One region of the Delftia sp. WSY_10 genome, then DNA from elsewhere that is predicted to be linked to it. Evidence: predicted binding sites of a transcription regulator. Region 1 holds the regulator's gene; the other holds the start of a gene.
The links. Region 1 encodes NrdR, which represses ribonucleotide reductase genes. Its sites were predicted from a motif close to CACNANATNTNGTG; they were not measured.
Positions count from the first base shown of each region.

Region 2: the regulator NrdR is predicted to act here: its motif matches at 7,277-7,290, upstream of ACF8ML_RS01430 (ribonucleoside-diphosphate reductase subunit alpha).

Region 1 is NZ_JBICKY010000051.1:4,352-14,081, forward strand. Features, by position in the region: gene ACF8ML_RS19660 (DUF748 domain-containing protein) at 1-2,388, opposite strand, end outside; gene ACF8ML_RS19665 (lytic transglycosylase domain-containing protein) at 3,156-4,076, shown strand; ZMP/ZTP riboswitch at 4,213-4,388, shown strand; gene glyA (serine hydroxymethyltransferase) at 4,423-5,670, shown strand; gene nrdR (transcriptional regulator NrdR) at 5,693-6,148, shown strand; gene aroC (chorismate synthase) at 6,215-7,312, opposite strand; gene ACF8ML_RS19685 (helix-turn-helix domain-containing protein) at 7,638-8,009, shown strand; gene ACF8ML_RS19690 (CBS domain-containing protein) at 8,110-8,562, opposite strand; gene ACF8ML_RS19695 (O-acetylhomoserine aminocarboxypropyltransferase) at 8,669-9,730, shown strand, end outside.
Region 2 is NZ_JBICKY010000004.1:261,960-271,689, reverse strand. Features, by position in the region: gene ACF8ML_RS01450 (zinc-ribbon and DUF3426 domain-containing protein) at 1-762, shown strand, start outside; gene ACF8ML_RS01445 (carbohydrate kinase family protein) at 797-1,699, shown strand; gene ACF8ML_RS01440 (hypothetical protein) at 1,797-2,753, opposite strand; gene ACF8ML_RS01435 (ribonucleotide-diphosphate reductase subunit beta) at 2,931-4,025, opposite strand; gene ACF8ML_RS01430 (ribonucleoside-diphosphate reductase subunit alpha) at 4,232-7,150, opposite strand; gene ampD (1,6-anhydro-N-acetylmuramyl-L-alanine amidase AmpD) at 7,680-8,321, opposite strand; gene ACF8ML_RS01420 (sigma-54 dependent transcriptional regulator) at 8,308-9,730, opposite strand, start outside.

The DNA.
Region 1 (9,730 bases):
GTCCAGGCCACGCACGGCCAAGGTTTTCCAGGCGACGAGTTCATCGCGCAGGCCCAGGCCCAAGGCAGCCGATCGAGCCTTGGCCCGGTCGGCCGTGGATTCGCTGAGCACGGCTGCCACGGCGCCTGCGGCCGTGCTGGGTACGCCCTGCCCCGCAGCCTCACCCCCGGCTTGCACGGGCGAGGCCAGCGCGGAGCGCATGCGCAGATCCACCAGTTCGACATCGCCCTGCACCATCAGCTCGGGGCCGGCAGGCTGGCTGGCAAAGCGCAGCTGACCCAGGAAATTGCCATCGGCGCGCACCAGCTCCACATTGAGCATGTCGGCAAAGTAGGGCTCCAGCGCGTGCAGCGGCAGGCTGCGCGCCTGCAGCCTGCCCTGAAGCGACAGTGGCGCCAGTCCCAGATCGCCGCGCAGGCTCAGCGATCCTGCCTGGACACGCCGGCCCGAGCCGACCTGGGCGGACAGCTCCAGCGGCGTGGGAGCGGACTTGGCCGCCAGCGGCTCGATGGCGCCCAAGCGCAGGCGCAGTGAACTCAGATCCAGGGACACGGTGCGCGCCGAATCGGCGTTGCGCACGGGCGCTTCGTCACGCAGCGCAACGGCGCCACCGTCCACTTCCACGGCCTGCAGCCTCAGACCCCAGGGCCTGGGCTTGTCCTTGGCGGGGTCCGGCGTCGCAGGTGCCGAGGTTGCGGGTGGCAGCCATTGCTCATACATCCACCGGCCCTGGGCGTCGCGCGACACGCCCAGCTGCGGCTTTTGCAGCGCCAGGCGCCCCACGGAAACCTGCTGGCTGGCCAGATTGACCTGCACCTGCTCCAGCTGCAGGCGCGCGATGTCGACCGGCGCGGCCTTGTCCTTGAGACTCAACTGCTCCACGCCCAGCTCGGCCACCTGCACCACCATGGCGGAGCCGCTCCAGCCCAGGCCGGCGTCGGTGCTCAGCAGACCGGTCAGCTCCGGCTTGAGATGGGCAGAGAGATACGGCGCCGCCAGTTGCAGAGGCAATTGCCGCGCGGAGACGGCCAGTTGCCCCTGCCTGTCGGTCATGGCGCCGCTCAGCCTCAGTTCGGCAGGTTTTGCGCCCTCTCCTGCCGCTGCAGACTGCACCTGCATGCCGGCATCAAATTGCAAAGGCTGCTCCAGCGGCCAGCGGACATCGCGCACTTCCAATGACAGCTGGCGCGCCTGCAGCGCCGCACCCGACTGGCCTGCGCCGGGCGACGCATCGCGCCAATGCACCGTGGCATCGGAAATGGCCAGCCTGTCCAGGCTCACCCTCCAGGGCTGGGGCGCATCGGAGGCAGGCTTTTCCACTGCCGGCCTGGAATCGGAGGCAGAGCGACTGCCCATCGCCATCCAGTTGATGCGGCCTTGCGCATCACGGGCCGCGAAAATCTCTGGAGCGCTCCACTGCACGGACTCCAGCTCCACCACCGACTGCAGGGGCTGCACGTTCTTGAGCACGGCCGCCAGGCGCTCGAAACGCAGCAGGGGCGCCTCATCGCGGTCAAGCAACTCGGCACCGGACAGGCTGACCTCGCCGGTGATCCGCACCACGGCCTGCTCGGCCTGCTCAAAGGAGATGTGCAGATTGGTATCCAGCACGCCGGAGCGCGGCTTGACGGGAGCATTGGCGGGCACATAGCCCAGGTAAGGCGTCAGGTCCACGCCCTGCCAGCTCAGATCGACGGCCGTCTGGCGCTGGTCGGTGAAAGGCGTGCTCTGGGCACTGGATTCAAAGCGGCTGCCATTGAGCGCGAAGGACAGGTGCGGCAGCACCTTGATCTCGCGCTTGGACTCCAGATTGCTGATGAACGGCAGCTTCAGCTGCAGCTGATCCAGCATGTGCTCACGCTGCTGGACATCGTCCTGCAATTGCACGCGGCCGTCGCGCAGCGCAATGTTGTACAGCGCAAAGCCCAAGGGCTTGGCCGGCGGCGTATCGCTGGGCTCGGCCAGCCGGGCCAGCACATCATCCACATCGAAGTGCCCCAGGCTCTGCTGCGTGAGGCGCAGCACCGGCGCATCGACCTCGATGGCATCCAGGACAGGCGCCAGCCTGAAGAGGGACTGGATACTGGCATTCACATAGATGCGGTCGACCTGCAGCTGTGGCGACGACGGCGCGGGTTCTTCCTGCCCTGCGCCCGCCGTCTGGCTTTTGGCAATGCGCAGATCACGCAGGGTCAGCTCCAGCGACCAGGGCCGGAACTCCACTGCCCCCACATGGACCTGGCGACCCAGCTTGGCCGATACCTGCTTTTCCAGCTGGCTTTTGGCGACAACGGGCACCAGCGCCCACAGCAGCAGCCACAGCAAAAGAAACGCTGCAAAGGCGATGGCCAGCCTGCGCAGCCAGCGGTGCTTGAAGAGAAATTGCATGGGGCTCTAATAACTAGTACGGCGCCATCCTGGACAGAGGACGCAGCGGTGGCTGCATTGCATCAGAAATTGGGCTGGCAGCAAGACCTCAACCCGCATCACCGCACATTTCTTGACGTTGCAGTCACCCTGGAACGATAAAGCCCGGAAGCCTTGAACCGGCTTCCGGGCTTTACGGCAGGCACAAGTCCTGGCCGTTTTCCGCAGTCAAGGAGAGGATGGTCCTTGCTGCTCGGAAGCAAGAGATTGCTTCCAGGAAGGCCGCGGAAGAAGACTTGAACGACTGTGCCCGAACCATCGAACACCACTTTTACCCGTCTTCCACCTTGGCGAGACGACTGCAGGAGCAGTCGCCTCCAATATAGAAGGACGCAGGCCAGGCCTGCCAGTGCTTTTGCATTTCATTGCAATTTCATGAAGCCCTGTACAACCGCCGCAAGCGCCCCACATCGGTAGCACGCAACCTGCTCTCAAACACTCAGAAACTGTGTTTGCATCCATGGTTTGTTATTATTCATTGATCTAACAAACGCACTTCATAGTGTTGACCGTGTATTTGGTGAACTCCTAGAATCCGCCAGCGCTCGAATAGAGCGTTTTTTGTTTCTGCTGCCTCACGACTGAGCAGATCCCGCAGGCCTACAACGCAATGGTGCACCAAGCGCCAGCCTCCCGGATCCGCAGCACCCAATCCAGGGTGTCAGCCTCACCGGCCTTCGCTTCGGCGAAGGCCGTTTCGGGTTGGTGCCCCTAGAAAGGAAAAAGCTATGCCAGCGTCAGGAAAATTTTTCGCCGCCGCGCGAACGTTCGCCATCGATGTGGCCAACGGTTTTCTTGCCATCATCCACAACAGCTTCGCCCTTCTGGGCTTGGCTGTGGCCTTCCTGGCCATTACCTTGTTCGCCCGTCCCGACCTGCGCGATGCCGGAGAGAGCCAGCTGCGCTCCTGGCTGACCGCTCGCCAGATGGCCGAGCTGGGTGCGCCCGTCGAACTCGCGGCCAGCGACCGCGCGACGGCGACCAACCCGAAGAACCTGCCCAAGGATCAGGCGGCCGTGGCCTTCTGGCTCAGCAAGAAGTACCGCGTGGCGCCCGAGCCCATCGCGGCACTGGTCAGCGAGGCCTACGACCTGGGCAAGGTCAACCGCCTGGACCCGACGCTGATCCTGGCCATCATGGCCATCGAGTCCAGCTTCAATCCGTTCGCGCAAAGTGCTGTCGGCGCGCAGGGCCTGATGCAGGTGATGACCACGGTGCATACCGACAAGTACGAGAACTTCGGCGGCCAGAACGCCGCGTTCGACCCCGTCAGCAATCTGCGCGTGGGCGTGCGCGTGCTCAAGGAGTGCATTGAGCGCGCCGGCTCCATCGAAGGTGGCCTGCGCTACTACGTGGGCGCGGCCAACCTGCCCACCGACGGCGGCTATGCCGCCAAGGTGCTGGCCGAGCACCAGCGCCTGCGCATGGCCGCCGGCCTGCGTGCCGTGCCGCTGATGACCGCCAAGATCGAGCAGCCCAAGCAGGCCGTCCAGATCGCAGCCACCAAGCCGGCCACATCCACGGCCGAGGCAGCCGGACCTGCGGCCTCGGCTGCGTCCGCTGGCACCCCGGCAGTGCCGGTCAGCTCGAGCAGCATGTCCGCGCGCACCGAACAGGTGGCCCTGCAGACACAGGAGCCGGCGCTGTAACCGGAACCACCGACATGGCGCATGAAGCTGGCTAAGGCCAGCTTTTTTCATGCCTGCCTGCACCCGCTGATCTGCCAGGCAGGCGGCTTCGCCAACGCCCCTCGCCTGTCTTCGGCTCCATCAGCTCAGCTACACTAGCGGGGTACGCAACTGGCGATAGGCGCAGCCGCTTCACGCACCGCTGCCGCTGACGTGGAAACCAGCAGAAGGCCTGAAAAGAACCACCTTCTGTGAACCACCGGGGAGCGTACCGCCCAGCCTCCATGCGCACGCGGGATCTGGAGTGTTCCGCCGTTCGCCTGGGCAGCCCTTGGCCTCAAGGGAATTTCAAGTTCACAGGACTGCCATGTTTCAACGCACCAATACCGTCGAGAAGGTCGACGCCGAAGTCTTTGCCGCCATCCAGGCCGAGAACCTGCGTCAACAAGAACATATCGAGCTGATCGCCAGCGAGAACTACTGCTCGCCCGCCGTGATGGAAGCCCAGGGCTCCCAGCTCACCAACAAGTACGCAGAAGGCTATCCAGGCAAGCGCTACTACGGCGGCTGCGAAAACGTCGATGTGGTCGAGCAGCTCGCCATCGACCGCGTCAAGAAGCTGTTCGGCGCCGAAGCCGCCAACGTTCAGCCCAACTCCGGCTCCCAGGCCAACCAGGCCGTGCTGATGGCCTTTGCCAAGCCCGGCGACACCATCATGGGCATGAGCCTGGCCGAAGGCGGCCACCTGACGCACGGCATGCCGCTGAACATGTCGGGCAAGTGGTTCAACGTGGTCTCCTACGGCCTGAACGCCGAAGAAGCCATCGACTACGACAAGATGGAAGCGCTGGCGCGCGAGCACAAGCCCCGCATCATCGTGGCCGGCGCATCGGCCTACGCCCTGGCCATCGACTTCGAGCGCTTCGCCAAGATCGCAAAGGAAGTCGGCGCCATCTTCTGGGTGGACATGGCCCACTACGCCGGCCTGATCGCCGCGGGCGTGTACCCCAACCCCGTGCCCCACGCCGACGTGGTCACCACCACCACGCACAAGAGCCTGCGCGGCCCGCGCGGCGGCGTGATCCTGATGAAGGCCGAGCATGAGAAGGCCATCAACAGCGCCATCTTCCCCGGCCTGCAAGGCGGCCCGCTGATGCACGTCATCGCCGGCAAGGCCGTGGCCTTCAAGGAAGCACTGTCTCCCGAGTTCAAGGCCTACCAGGAGCAGGTCGTGAAGAATGCCAAGGTCGTCGCCGAAACGCTGACGGCCCGCGGCCTGCGCATCGTCTCCGGCCGCACGGAAAGCCACGTCATGCTGGTGGACCTGCGCGCCAAGGGCATCACCGGCAAGGCGGCAGAAGCCGCACTGGGTGCCGCCCACATGACGATCAACAAGAACTCCATCCCCAACGACCCCGAAAAGCCGATGGTCACCAGCGGCATCCGCGTGGGCACGCCCGCCATGACCACGCGCGGCTTCAAGGAAGAGGAAGCCCGCCTGACGGCCAACCTGCTGGCCGACGTGCTGGAGAACCCCAGCGACGAAGCCAACCTGGCCCGCGTGCGCGCCCAGGTGGCCGAGCTGACGGCCCGCTTCCCGGTCTACGGCGCCTGATTTGAGCGCATAGAGGCCTGCCATGAAGTGCCCGTTCTGCAGCCACCCGGACACCCAGGTCGTGGAGACCCGTGAGGCCGAGGATGGGGGCTTCATCCGCCGCCGCCGCCAATGCGGCGGCTGCGACAAGCGCTTCACCACCTATGAGCGGCCCGAGGTCAGCTTCCCCGCCATCGTCAAAAAGGACGGGCGGCGCATCGAGTACGAGCGCGCCAAGCTGCTGGGTTCGTTCAAGATTGCGCTGCGCAAGCGTCCCGTGAGCACGGAGCAGATCGATGCCGCCATCGAGCGCATCGAGGAACGGCTGCGCAACCTGGGCGAGCGCGAAGTGCTCTCCAGCCGCCTGGGCGAGATGGTGATGCGCGAGCTCAAGCTGCTCGACAAGGTCGGCTACATCCGCTACGCCAGCGTCTACCGCAGCTTCGAGGACGTGGACGACTTCAAGAACGTCATGGATGAAGTCCGCAATCCCGGCTGATCAGGCCGGAAGGACACAAGAAAGCCGCCCTTGGGCGGCTTTCTTTTTGGCGTCCTGGCAGCGCTTTCAGGGCGCCGCGGCAGGAATCGGCGCCAGGCCTGAATCGACGTCGCCGCACTGGGCGCGGTGGCGCAGGGCGTGGTCCATCACCACCAGGGCCAGCAACGCTTCGGCGATGGGCGCGGCGCGGATGCCCACGCAGGGGTCATGGCGACCCTTGGTGATGACTTCGGTGCTCTGGCCCTGGGTGTCGATGGACTCGCGCGGCGTGATGATGGAGCTGGTGGGCTTGATGGCGATGCGCACCTCCAGATCCTGGCCCGTGCTGATGCCGCCCACGATGCCACCGGCGTTGTTGCTGCGAAAGCCTTCGGGGCTCAGCGAGTCGCCGTGCGTGGTGCCGCGCTGGACCACGCTGTTGAAGCCCGCACCGATCTCCACGGCCTTGACGGCGTTCAGGCCCATCATGGCGTAGGCGACGTCGGCATCGAGGCGGTCATACAGCGGCTGGCCCAGGCCCACCGGCATGCCACTGGCCTGCACGCGCAGCGCGGCGCCGCAGGAGTCGCCCGACTTGCGCAGCGCATCCATGTATTCCTCGTAGCGGGACACATCGGCCACCGGCGCAAAGAAGGGATTGTTGCGCACATGCTCCCAGCTCTCGAAGGGCAGCGACAGCTCGCCCACCTGGGTCATGCAGGCGCGAAACTCGGTGCCGAATTTTTCCTTGAGCCACTTCTTGGCCACGGCGCCGGCCGCCACCGTGGGCGCCGTCAGCCGTGCGGAGGAGCGGCCGCCGCCGCGCGGATCACGGATGCCGTACTTCTGGAAGTAGGCGTAGTCGGCATGGCCGGGACGAAAGCTTTGCGCAATGTTGGAGTAGTCCTTGCTGCGCTGGTCGGTATTGCGGATCAGCAAAGCGATCGGCGTGCCCGTGGTGCGGCCTTCGTAGACACCCGAGAGGATTTCCACCGCGTCCGGCTCGTTGCGCTGCGTCACGAACTTGCTGGTGCCGGGGCGGCGGCGGTCCAGGTCGTGCTGGATGTCCGCCTCGCTCAGTGCCATGCCAGGCGGGCAACCGTCGATGACGCAGCCGATGGCCGGGCCATGCGATTCGCCGAAGTTGGTGACAGTGAATAGGGTTCCGAAGGTGTTGCCGCTCATAGGCCGATGATTATGCCCGGGTCGCCCCCAGGCGCCGCTCCCGCTGCAGCGGTGCATTGCGCAGGCTGCCATCTCCTGCAAAGAAACAATAAAACTATCAAATTACAAATATTGATAGCTAGAATTGCAGAACATTGTTCTTCAACCGCCTGCGGACCATCCCTCAGGCACCAGCCGCAACTTGCGGGAGATTCGTGAAATGCAGACCTCTTCCGGCTCAACGCAACGCCAGGATCGCAGCGATCCTGCGAGCAGCACTCCACCGCCCTCACCCATCCTTCAACAGGATGCCGGTGACCAGAATCTTCACCCCACCCTGATGACCATGCTGCTGGTCTCAGCCAGGCCCGATGATTTCAGAACCCGCAACCGGCTTGCCCAGGCCAAGCAGTACATGCGGGCCCGGCTGGATGACCCCGAGCTCAAGCCGCTGCAGGTGGCCCAGGGCCTGGGCATGTCGCTGCGCAGCCTGGCGCGTCTGTTCGCCACCGAGGGACTGACTCCCAGCCGCTGGCTCTGGAACGAGCGCCTGGCCCAGGCCCACCTGCTGCTGCAGGCCGACAATGCGCGGCGCGTGACCGATGTGGCGATGGCCTGCGGCTTCACCAGCTTCTCGCACTTCAGCCGCGTCTTCAGGCAGGCCTATGCCGTGCCGCCCAGCGCCTTGCTCAAGCCCCGGCGCAGCAGCGTGCATTGAACGGGCTTGCGCCCGGCCGTAAAAAGCCAAGGCCTGCGCCGCGTTCTGCGGTCACAGGCCTTGCTGCATGGGCAGGGACAGTCTTGCCGCGACCGGATGATCAGTCCGCGCCCTGGCGCTCGCCTTCGGGCCAGTCGCGGATATAGGCCTTGAGCATGCGGTTCTCGAAGTTCTGGCTGTCCACCACGGCCTTGGCCACGTCGTACAGGCTGATCACGCCCATCAGCATGCGCTTGTCCATGACCGGCATGTAGCGCGCATGGCGGTCCAGCATCATGCGGCGCACCTCGTCCATGTCGGTTTCCATGGTGCAGGTCATGGGAGCGTCGTCCATGGCCGAGCGCACCAGCGTCTCGCCCACGCCGCCGTGCTTGACAAAGCCCTGGATCACTTCGCGGAAGGTCAGCATGCCGACCACGTCGCCGTGCTCCATGACCACGAGGGAGCCTATATCGCGCTCGGACATCACCTGCACCGCGCTGGCCAGGCTTTCGTCCGGCGACACCGTGTAGAGGGTGTTGCCCTTGACGCGCAGGATGTCACTTACTTTCATGCCGTATCTCCAAGATTGTCTGTGTCGCCGTGGTTGCGGCAAGCCCATGTCTGCCGGGAAATATAGCCCACAATGCCCGCTTGCCTTGACAACCATGGAGACAGGAATGCCCGGCTACTCGGATCCCGGCTTTGACACTCTGGCGCTGCACGCGGGCGCACAGCCCGACCCCGCCACCGGTGCGCGCGCGACGCCCATCCACCTCACGACCTCGTTCGTCTTCGAGTCCAGCGACCATGCGGCCTCTTTGTTCAATCTGGAGCGCCCCGGCCACGTCTACAGCCGCATCTCCAATCCCACGAACGCCGTACTGGAGCAGCGCGTCTCGGCCCTGGAAGGGGGCGTGGGCGCCATCGCCGTGGCCAGCGGCCAGGCGGCGCTGCACCTGTCGGTGGCCACGCTCATGGGCGCGGGCAGCCACATCGTGGCCAGCACGGCGCTGTACGGCGGCTCGCAGAACCTGCTGCACTACACGCTGGCGCGCTTCGGCATAGAGACCACCTTCGTCAAGCCCGGCGACATCGACGGCTGGCGCGCCGCCGTGCGGCCCAATACCAAGCTGTTCTTCGGCGAGACCGTGGGCAACCCGGGCCTGGACGTGCTCGACATTCCCACCATCAGCGCCATCGCGCATGAGGCCGGCGTGCCGCTGCTGGTGGACTCCACGCTGACCTCGCCCTGGCTGATGAAGCCGTTGGAGCATGGCGCGGACATCGTCTACCACTCGGCCACCAAGTTCCTGTCGGGCCACGGCACCGTGGTCGGGGGCATCGTGGTGGATGGCGGCAGCTTCGACTGGGAAAAGTCGGGGCGCTTCCCGGAGCTGACCGAGCCCTACGACGGCTTCCACAACATGGTGTTCAGCGAGGAAAGCAGCACTGGCGCCTTCCTTCTGCGCGCACGCCGCGAAGGCCTGCGCGACTTCGGCGCCTGCATGAGCCCGCACACGGCCTGGCTGATCCTGCAGGGCATAGAGACGCTGCCGCTGCGCATGGAGCGCCATATCCGCAACACCGAGAAGGTGGTGCAATTCCTGGCCAGCCATCCGCTGGTGGGCCGCGTGGGCCACCCGCTGCTCGATACCCATCCCTCGCACCAGCTCGCCAAGAAGCTGCTGCCGCGCGGCGCAGGCTCGGTGTTCAGCTTCGACATCAAGGGCAACCGCAAC
Region 2 (9,730 bases), on a different contig from region 1:
CCCGAACCCGAGCCTGAACCCCAGCCCGAGCCTGAACACAAGCCTGTTTCCGCGCCATCGCCGCACAAGGTGGATGGTGCCGTGCCGTCCCAGAAAGCCGATGCGCCTTCGCTGTCCGTCCCGACGGGCCTGGTCCGTGAATCGGAGCGGCAGGCGCAGGTATCCGTGCCTTCGCCGGAGTTCTCCCGCTGGCCCGACAGCGACGGCGAGGGTGGCAGCGACGACCAGCCTGCGCTGCCCGAGGCCGAGCCCGGCTTTGTGCGTCAGGCGCGGCGCAAGGCCTTCTGGCGCCGGCCTGCCGTACGCGTGGCCCTTGTGCTGGGCTGCCTGCTGGGCGCGGGCGCTTTGGCAGGCCAGGTGATGTGGGGCCAGCGCGATGCGCTGGCCGTGCAGCATCCTTCGCTGGCGCCCACGCTGCAGACCCTGTGCGCCATGGCGGGCTGCGAGCTGCAGCCGCGCCGACAGATCGGCGATGTGGTGATCGGCAGTTCGGGTTTTCGGCAGCTGCCGCGCAACGGCCAGTACCAATGGAGCCTGAGCCTGGAGAACCGCTCGGACTTCGCTGTGGCCATGCCGGCGGTCGAGCTCACGCTCACCGATGCGCAGGACAAGCTGCTGCTGCGGCGCGTGATCCGGCTCGACCAGTTCGGTGCCCCCGCGCAGATCGAGGGCCATGGCGAATGGAGCGTGACCGCCCCGGTCGAAGTGCAGGGCCTGGAGTCCGCCGTTGCCGGTTACCGCGCCCTGGTTTTTTATCCCTGATTCCCCTGACTCTTCAAGAAAGCCGAGACACACCATGGCCGCTCTCATCTGCGGATCGCTTGCGTTCGACAACATCATGACCTTCGACGGAAGGTTTGCCGACCAGATCCTGCCTGACCAGTTGCACATCCTCAATGTGTCCTTCCTGGTGCCCACGCTGCGCCGCGATTTCGGCGGGTGCGCGGGCAACATCGCCTATGCGCTGAGGCTGCTGGGGGGCGATGCCTGGCCCATGGCCATGGTGGGCAGTGACGGTGCCGACTATGTGCAGCGTCTGCAGGAGCTGGGCGTGCACACGGCGCACATCGGCCAGTTGCAGGACACGCACACGGCCCAGTGCATGATCATGACCGACCGCGACAACAACCAGATCACGGCCTTCCACCCGGGCGCCATGATGCAGGCCCACGGCAACCGCATCACGCCCGAACTCAGGGAGCAGGTGCGCGTGGGCATCATCGCTCCCGATGGCCGCGAGGCCATGATCGAGCATGCCCAGCAGTTCAAGGCTGCAGGCATTCCCTTCGTCTTCGATCCGGGCCAGGGCCTGCCCATGTTCGACGGGCAGGATCTGCGCCGCTTCATCGAGCAGGCCGACTGGGTGGCCGTGAACGACTATGAAGCCCGCATGCTCAGCGAGCGCACGGGCTGGAGCCTGGAGCAGATTTCAGGGCAGGTGCAGGGCCTGGTGGTGACGCTGGGCGCGCAAGGCTGCGAGGTCTGGGTGCAAGGCACCAAGACCCCGGTGGCGCCTGTGCAGCCCGCTGCCGTGGTCGACCCCACGGGCTGTGGCGACGCGTGGCGTGGCGCCCTGCTGTTCGGCCTGGAGCGTGGCTGGGATCTGGTGCGTTGTGCAGAACTGGGCAACCGCCTGGGTGCGCTCAAGATTGCCAGCCGCGGCCCGCAGAACTACGTGCTGGACTTCGCCAAGCCCTGATGCGGTGATCGCCGGGTGGCGGTACAGCCGCCATCGTCGCAATGAAAAAAGCCCGACTCGAAAGAGCCGGGCTTTTTGCTTTGAGACCGGAGAAGTCTCAGGGCTTGCTGCCTGTGGGGAAGGGCCATGCGGCTTGGGGTGCCAGGCGGGTTTGCGCGATGGGCGCGGGTGCGGCAGCGGGAGCTGCAGGCGCGGCAGCGGCGGGAGCTGCTGCGGCCTTCTTGGGAGCAGCGGCCTTCTTCGGCGCTGCAGCCTTCTTGGCGGGAGCGGCAGGAGCTGCTGCAGCCTTGGCGGGTGCTGCTGCGGGCTTGGCAGCCGGTGCAGCGGCGGGCTTCTTGGCCGCAGGAGCTGCAGCCTTCTTGGCGGGAGCTGCGGCCTTCTTGGCGGCAGGAGCAGCAGCCTTCTTGGCAGGCGCGGCAGCCTTCTTTGCAGCAGGAGCAGCAGCCTTCTTGGCGGGAGCAGCGGCCTTCTTGGCAGCAGGCGCAGCAGCCTTCTTGGCGGGAGCAGCGGCCTTCTTGGCAGCAGGAGCAGCAGCCTTCTTGGCGGGAGCTGCGGCCTTCTTTGCAGCAGGAGCAGCAGCCTTCTTGGCAGGAGCGGCGGCCTTCTTTGCAGCAGGCGCAGCAGCCTTCTTGGCAGGAGCGGCGGCCTTCTTGGCAGCAGGAGCAGCAGCCTTCTTGGCGGGAGCAGCGGCCTTCTTTGCAGCAGGAGCAGCAGCCTTCTTGGCGGGAGCAGCGGCCTTCTTTGCAGCAGGCGCAGCAGCCTTCTTGGCAGGAGCGGCGGCCTTCTTGGCAGCAGGAGCTGCAGCCTTCTTGGCGGGAGCAGCGGCCTTCTTCGCAGCAGGCGCAGCAGCCTTCTTGGCAGCAGGAGCAGCAGCCTTCTTGGCGGGAGCGGCAGCCTTCTTTGCAGCAGGAGCCGCAGCCTTCTTGGCGGGCGCTGCCTTGGCAGTGGCCGTGGCTTTCTTCACGGCTTCAGCCTTGGGGGCGGCCGCCTTTTTGGCGGTGGTCTTCTTGTCGGTGGGGGCCTTGGTAGAGGCCGTCTTCTTCGCAGTTGCCATCATCTTCTCCTTCGTTGATTTGCACAAAACACTTCGGGGTACGGGGCTCCGAAGCGATTCAATGCGATGTGGAGTGACGCATCGCAATGAACACGGAGACGCCCCACGCCGCAACACCATCGGTATTGCAAAAGCGTGAAGCGCGTCATGGTTCGCATTGTGCCTGCAGAGAAGCGATTAATCCCAGGAAAGTGCGCCTCCGGTTTGATACTCGATGACGCGTGTCTCAAAGAAGTTACGTTCCTTCTTCAAATCGATCATCTCGCTCATCCAGGGGAACGGGTTTTCCTCGTTCGGGAACAGGGCCTCCAGGCCGATCTGCGTGGCGCGGCGGTTGGCGATGTAGCGCAGGTAGCCCTTGAACATCGATGCGTTCATGCCCAGCACGCCGCGCGGCATGGTGTCCTCTGCGTAGCGGTATTCCAGCTCGACGGCCTTGACGAAAAGCGCCGTGATTTCTTCCTTGAATTCGGGTGTCCACAGCTGCGGATTTTCGAGCTTGAGCTGGTTGATCAGGTCGATGCCGAAGTTGCAGTGCATGGACTCGTCGCGCAGGATGTACTGGTACTGCTCGGCAGCGCCGGTCATCTTGTTCTGACGGCCCAGGGCCAGGATCTGCGTGAAGCCCACGTAGAAGAACAGGCCCTCCATCAGGCAGGCGAAAACGATGAGCGACTTCAGCAGCGTCTGGTCGGTCTCGAAGGTGCCGGTCTTGAAGCTGGGGTCCATGATCGCCTCGATGAAGGGGATCAGGAATTCGTCCTTGTCGCGGATGGAGGGAACCTCGAGATAGGCGTTGAAGATCTCGCCTTCATCCAGGCCCAGCGACTCCACGATGTACTGGTAGGCGTGGGTGTGGATGGCTTCCTCGAAGGCCTGGCGCAGCAGGAACTGGCGGCACTCGGGTGCGGTGATGTGGCGGTAGGTGCCCAGCACGATGTTGTTGGCAGCCAGCGAGTCGGCCGTCACGAAGAAGCCCAGGTTGCGCTTGACGATGCGGCGCTCGTCCTCGGTCAGGCCGTTGGGGTCCTTCCACAGGGCGATGTCGCGGTTCATGTTCACTTCCTGCGGCATCCAGTGGTTGGCGCAGGTGGCCAGGTACTTTTCCCAGGCCCACTTGTACTTGAAGGGCACCAGCTGGTTGACGTCGGTCTTGGCGTTGATGATTCGCTTGTCGGCGGCGTTGACGCGCTGGTGTGTGCCGGTGGCGGGGGCAGCTCCTGCGCCGGTCGGCGTGTTCGAGAGGGTGGCGTCGTCGTCAAAGGTCAGCATTTCAATTTTCTCCGGCATGCCCTGAGGCATATGTTCAGTTCATTCGGTGCGAAAGAGGCCTCTCTTTCTGCTCCGGTCAATGTAGGACCATGGGTGGCCTGGCATGTTGAGCAGGCCCAAGGTCCATGGCGAAGATCCTGCGCATGGCGCTGGCTGGCGGGCAGGGCGCGGGGCCTGCGCCGTGGCGAGGCCCCGCGCTGCGCGGCTTACTGGCAGGCTTCGCAGCCGGGATCGTCGATGGCGCAGAACTTGATGTCCGTCGCCGGGGCCTGGGCGCGTGCGGCGGCTGCCGCGGCTTCCAGGGCGCTGGAGGTGCTCACGGCAGCGGGCTGGGCGGCAGCCGTGGGCACTGCGTTGAGCACGCGGCTTTGCACCGTGGACTTCTCGATGTTGGTGGCGCTGGTGGTGCGCAGGTAGTAGGTGGTCTTCAGGCCACGCAGCCAGGCCAGCTTGTAGGTGTCGTCCAGCTTCTTGCCCGAGGCGCCGGCCATGTAGATGTTCAGGCTCTGGGCCTGGTCGATCCACTTCTGGCGGCGTGCAGCGGCCTCGACCAGCCAGGTGGGCTCGACCTCGAAGGCGGTGGCGTACAGGTTCTTGACGTCCTGGGGCACGCGGTCGATGGGGCGCAGCGAGCCGTCGAAATGCTTGAGATCCATGACCATCACGTCGTCCCACAGGCCCAGGCGCTTCAGGTCGCGCACCAGGTACTGGTTGATGACGGTGAACTCGCCGGACAGGTTGGACTTGACCGACAGGTTGCCGAACGAAGGCTCGATGGAGGCATCGACGCCGACGATGTTGGAGATGGTCGCCGTGGGCGCGATGGCCACGCAGTTGGAGTTGCGCATGCCGTGCTGGCCGATCTTGGCGCGCAGCGCATCCCAGTCCAGGCGCGAGGAACGGTCCACTTCCACGTAGCCGCCGCGGGCCTTCTCCAGCAGGTTCAGCGTGTCCAGCGGCAGGATGCCCTGGTCCCACAGCGAGCCCTTGTAGCTGGAGTACTGGCCGCGTTCCCTGGCCAGTTCGGTGGAGGCCCAGTAGGCGTAGTAGCAGATGGCTTCCATCGACTGGTCGGCGAACTCGACGGCCGCGTCGCTGGCGTAGGCGATGCGCATTTCATAGAGCGCATCCTGGAAGCCCATCAGGCCCAGGCCCACGGGGCGATGGCGCAGGTTGGAGTCCTTGGCCTTCTGCACGGCGTAGTAGTTGATGTCGATCACGTTGTCCAGCATGCGCATGGCCGTGGTGATGGTCTTGCGCAGCTTGCCGTGGTCGATGGCGCCGTTGGTGATGTGGCGCGCCAGGTTGACCGAGCCCAGGTTGCAGACGGCGGTCTCGGTGTCGCTGGTGTTCAGCGTGATCTCGGTGCACAGGTTGGACGAGTGCACCACGCCGGCGTGCTGCTGGGGCGAGCGCACGTTGCAGGGGTCCTTGAAGGTGACCCAGGGGTGGCCGGTCTCGAACAGCATGGACAGCATCTTGCGCCACAGGTCCACGGCCGGGATGCGCTTGAACAGCTTGAGCTCGCCGGTGTCGGCCTTGGTTTCGTAGGCCGTGTAGGCGCGCTCGAAGGCTGCGCCGAAGAGGTCGTGCAGGTCGCCGACATCGGAGGGCGAGAACAGGGTCCACTGGCCCTTTTCCATGACGCGCTTCATGAACAGGTCGGGAATCCAGTTCGCCGTGTTCATGTCGTGCGTGCGGCGGCGGTCGTCACCCGTGTTCTTGCGCAGCTCGAGGAATTCCTCGATGTCCAGGTGCCAGGTCTCCAGGTACGTGCAGACGGCGCCCTTGCGCTTGCCGCCCTGGTTCACGGCCACGGCCGTGTCGTTGACCACCTTGAGGAAGGGCACCACGCCCTGCGACTCGCCGTTCGTGCCCTTGATGCGCGAACCCAGGGCGCGCACGCGCGTCCAGTCATTGCCCAGGCCGCCGGCGAACTTGGACAGCAGGGCGTTTTCCTTGATCGACTCATAGATGCCGTCCAGATCGTCGGGCACCGTGGTCAGGTAGCACGAAGACAGCTGCGAGCGCAGCGTGCCGCTGTTGAACAGCGTGGGCGTGCTGCTCATGAAGTCGAAGGAAGACAGCAGTTCGTAGAACTCGATGGCGCGCGCGTTGCGGTCCTCTTCCTGCAGCGCCAGGCCCATGGCCACGCGCATGAAGAAGGACTGGGGCAGCTCGATGCGCGTCTTGCGCACGTGCAGGAAGTAGCGGTCGTACAGGGTCTGCAGGCCCAGGTAGTCGAACTGCTGGTCGCGTTCGGCCTTGAGGGCGGCAGCCAGGCGGGGCAGGTCGTAGTTCAGCAGCTCGGGGTTGAGCAGCTCGTTGTCCACGCCCTTCTGGATGAAGCCGGGGAAGTAGGCGGCGTAGGCCGACTGGATGTCGGCAGGCTGCACGTCATGGCCCATGACCTCGCGCACGATGGTGTGCAGCAGCAGGCGGGCGGTGACGTAGGTGTAGTCGGGGTCCTTTTCGATCAGCGTGCGCGCGGCCAGGATGGAGGCCTTGAAGACTTCTTCGATCGGCACGCCGTCGTACAGGTTGCGCAGCGTCTCGGCAACGATGGGCGCGGCCTGGATGTCGGCATTGAGGTTGCGGCAGGAGGCCTCGATCAGGGCCAGCAGGCGGGCCTGGTCCAGCGGAACGCGCTGGCCGTTGTCGGTCACATGCAGCACGGGGGCGGGCGCGGCCGCAGCGGCGGCAGCGGCCTCGGCGGCCTTCTTCTGCTCGGCACGCTCCTGGTTGCGGCGGTCGCGGTACAGCACGTAGGCGCGCGCCACGTCGTGGTGGCCGCCGCGCATCAGGCCCAGCTCGACCTGGTCCTGCACGTCTTCAATATGGAAGGTGCCGCCGCCCGGACGCGAGCGCAGCAGGGCGCGCACCACGGCCTGGGTGAGCTCGTCCACGGTCTCGCGCACGCTGGCGGAGGCAGCGCCCTGGGCGCCGCGCACGGCCAGGAAGGCCTTGGTCAGCGCGACGGCGATCTTTTGCGGGGTGAAGGGCACCACGTCGCCGCTGCGGCGGATGATCTGGTAGCCGTCCTGCACGGACAGGTGATGGGCGGAGGAAGGATTGGCAGCATCACCGTGCGCAGCGGGAGCCAAAGAATTCAGTGCTTCTTGCATGAGTTTCCTCAACGGGTGTTTGTGGATAGAACGGACGCGGACCTGCACTGGGGGCAGGCTTGCTGGGAGATGGAATCGATGGCCGGATGTGCACACCGTTTTCACAGGGTGTGCACAGCTTGTGAACACTAGATATGGTGTCCGGCGTGCTCTCAGGCACTACCTGTAGTGTATCGCCGTCTCATGTACACGGGGTACTCACGGCCGGAAAACCGCTGTTTGCGCTGCGCCAAAACAGTGCCCAGCATGCAAGCCCATAGCAGCAGATCACCGCTGCGCGGTGGCTGGCGGGCGATGGCCTGTCGCAAGCCGCTACAGCCTTGCCGCTGCGCCGGTCGGACCGCCGAAAGCCCCATGAACAGTGGGGCTGCGACACATGCGTGAATTTGTAAAAAAAGATCAGGCCGGCCCGGCGTGCGCCTGCGCGCCACATGGGTTGCTTTCTGGATTGACAGCGCACTTTTCCTGGGCCTGTGGACAAGCCGGCCTGCGTGCAAGGCCTGGCGCAGTCCGGCAGGAGGGTGTGTGCTTACGTGGAGGGCTGGCCGGCGCGGGGCGGCAGCTGCCAGTTCGCCGTGGCCTGGTGACGGGACAGCAGCCCGCGCAGCCGGGGCCAGTCGAAGCCGGGGCCGGGATCGCGTTTGCGGCCGGGCGCAATGTGCTCATGGCCTGCGAGATGGGCGACGGGGTAGCGTGCGGCGATGGCTTCGCACAGGTTCTCCAGGGCCGCATATTGCGCCGGCTCGAACGGCAGTCCCTCCAGGCCCTCCAGCTCTATGCCGATGGAGTCGTCGTTGCAGCGGTCCTTGCCGCGCCAGCTGGAGGCGCCCGCATGCCAGGCGCGCGCGTCACAGTCCACAAATTGCCAGACCTCGCCCAGGCGCGTGACGAAGAAATGGGCCGACACCTCCAGGCCGCGTATGCCCTGGTAGTAAGGATGGGCGTCCCAGTCGAGCTGGTTGGTGAACAGTTGCTGGACCGCCCCCGTGCCGTACTCGCCGGGGGGCAGGCTGATGGAGTGCACGACGACCAGATCGACCAGGGCCTGGGCCGGGCGCTCGCCGAAGTTGGGCGAGGGCAGGTGGCGTGCCTGTTGCAGCCAGCCGCCTTGCCAGGTCCAGGCCGGGCCCATGGTCGTGGTGGCTGGTGCCTGCGGATCAGGCTTCGCCATGGCCGCCTCCGTCCGCCTCGGCGCTGGCGTCGCCGGGCAGGGCGATGTTCAGCCGGTCGATGCGGTAGCGGATCTGGCGCAGGCTCAGCCCCAGGCGCGCGGCCGTGGCCGTGCGGTTGAAGCCGTTTTCCTGCAGCGCCTGCACCAGGATGCCGCGCTCGCGCTCGTCCAGCCAGGCCTGCAGGTCGCGGGGCAGCTCCATGTCGGCAGGCTCCGGCGGCGGTGCGGCGCCGTCGTGCGCCTGGGTCTGCGTCGATGCGGGTGGAGCCGGCGGAGTGCCGCAGGGCAGCTGCATCTCGGGGTCTATGCGCAGCGGCCCTTCCTCGCCCAGCGTGATGGCGCGGTGCAGCAGGTTCTCCAGTTCACGCACATTGCCGGGCAGGGGCAGGCGGGCGATCTGCTCCAGGGAACGCTCGTCGATCTCGGGCATGGGCAGGCCCGACTCCTGCGACAGCCGTGCCAGCAATGCACGGCACAGCGCGGGCAGGTCCTCGCGGCGCTCGCGCAGCGGCGGAAGAAGTACTTCGATGACGTTGAGGCGGTAGTACAGGTCCTGGCGAAAACGTCCTGCCTGCACGTCGGCGGCCAGGTCGCGGTGGGTGGCGCTGACGATGCGCACGTCGGCCGCTTCCTCCTGCGCCGAGCCCAGGGGGCGCACGCGGCGTTCCTGGATGGCGCGCAACAGCTTGGCCTGCATGGGCAGCGGCAGGTCGCCGATTTCGTCGAGGAACAGGGTGCCGCCGCGTGCCGCCTGGAAATAGCCGTCGCGGTCCTGGGTGGCTCCGGTATAGGAGCCCTTGCGGGCGCCGAAGAACTCGGCCTCCAGCAGGTTTTCGGGAATGGCGCCGCAGTTCACGGCCACCATGGGGCCGTGGGCGCGCTGGCTGCAGGCGTGCAGGGCGCGCGCCACCAGCTCCTTGCCCGTGCCCGACTCGCCGTGCACCAGCACCGGCGCCATGCCGCGCGCCACCTTGGCAATGCGCTGCTTGACGGCCTGCATGGCGGGCGACTCCCCAACCATGGCGTCGAGCGCCCCGCCGCCGCTGAGCACGGGGCTTGCGGCCGACGCCGCCGAGGGGCTGCGCGCCGGCATCACGCCGGGGGGCGGCACGCCGCCCACGCCCTGGGCGGCCGAGGCCACGACCAGGCGGAACTGCTTGAGGTCCACGGGCTTGGTCAGATAGTCGAAGGCGCCCGAGCGCAGGGCTTCGACGGCATTTTCGGCCGAGCCGTAGGCGGTCATGACCACGCAGCGTTCTCGCCGTTGCTGGTTGCGCAGGTCCTGCAGCAGCTCCATTCCCATGCCGTCGGGCAGGCGCATGTCGGTGATGACCACGTCGAAGCGCTGGGTCTGCAGCTGTTCGCGCGCCTCGCCCACGCTGGCGGCGGTTTCCACGCGGTAGCCTTCG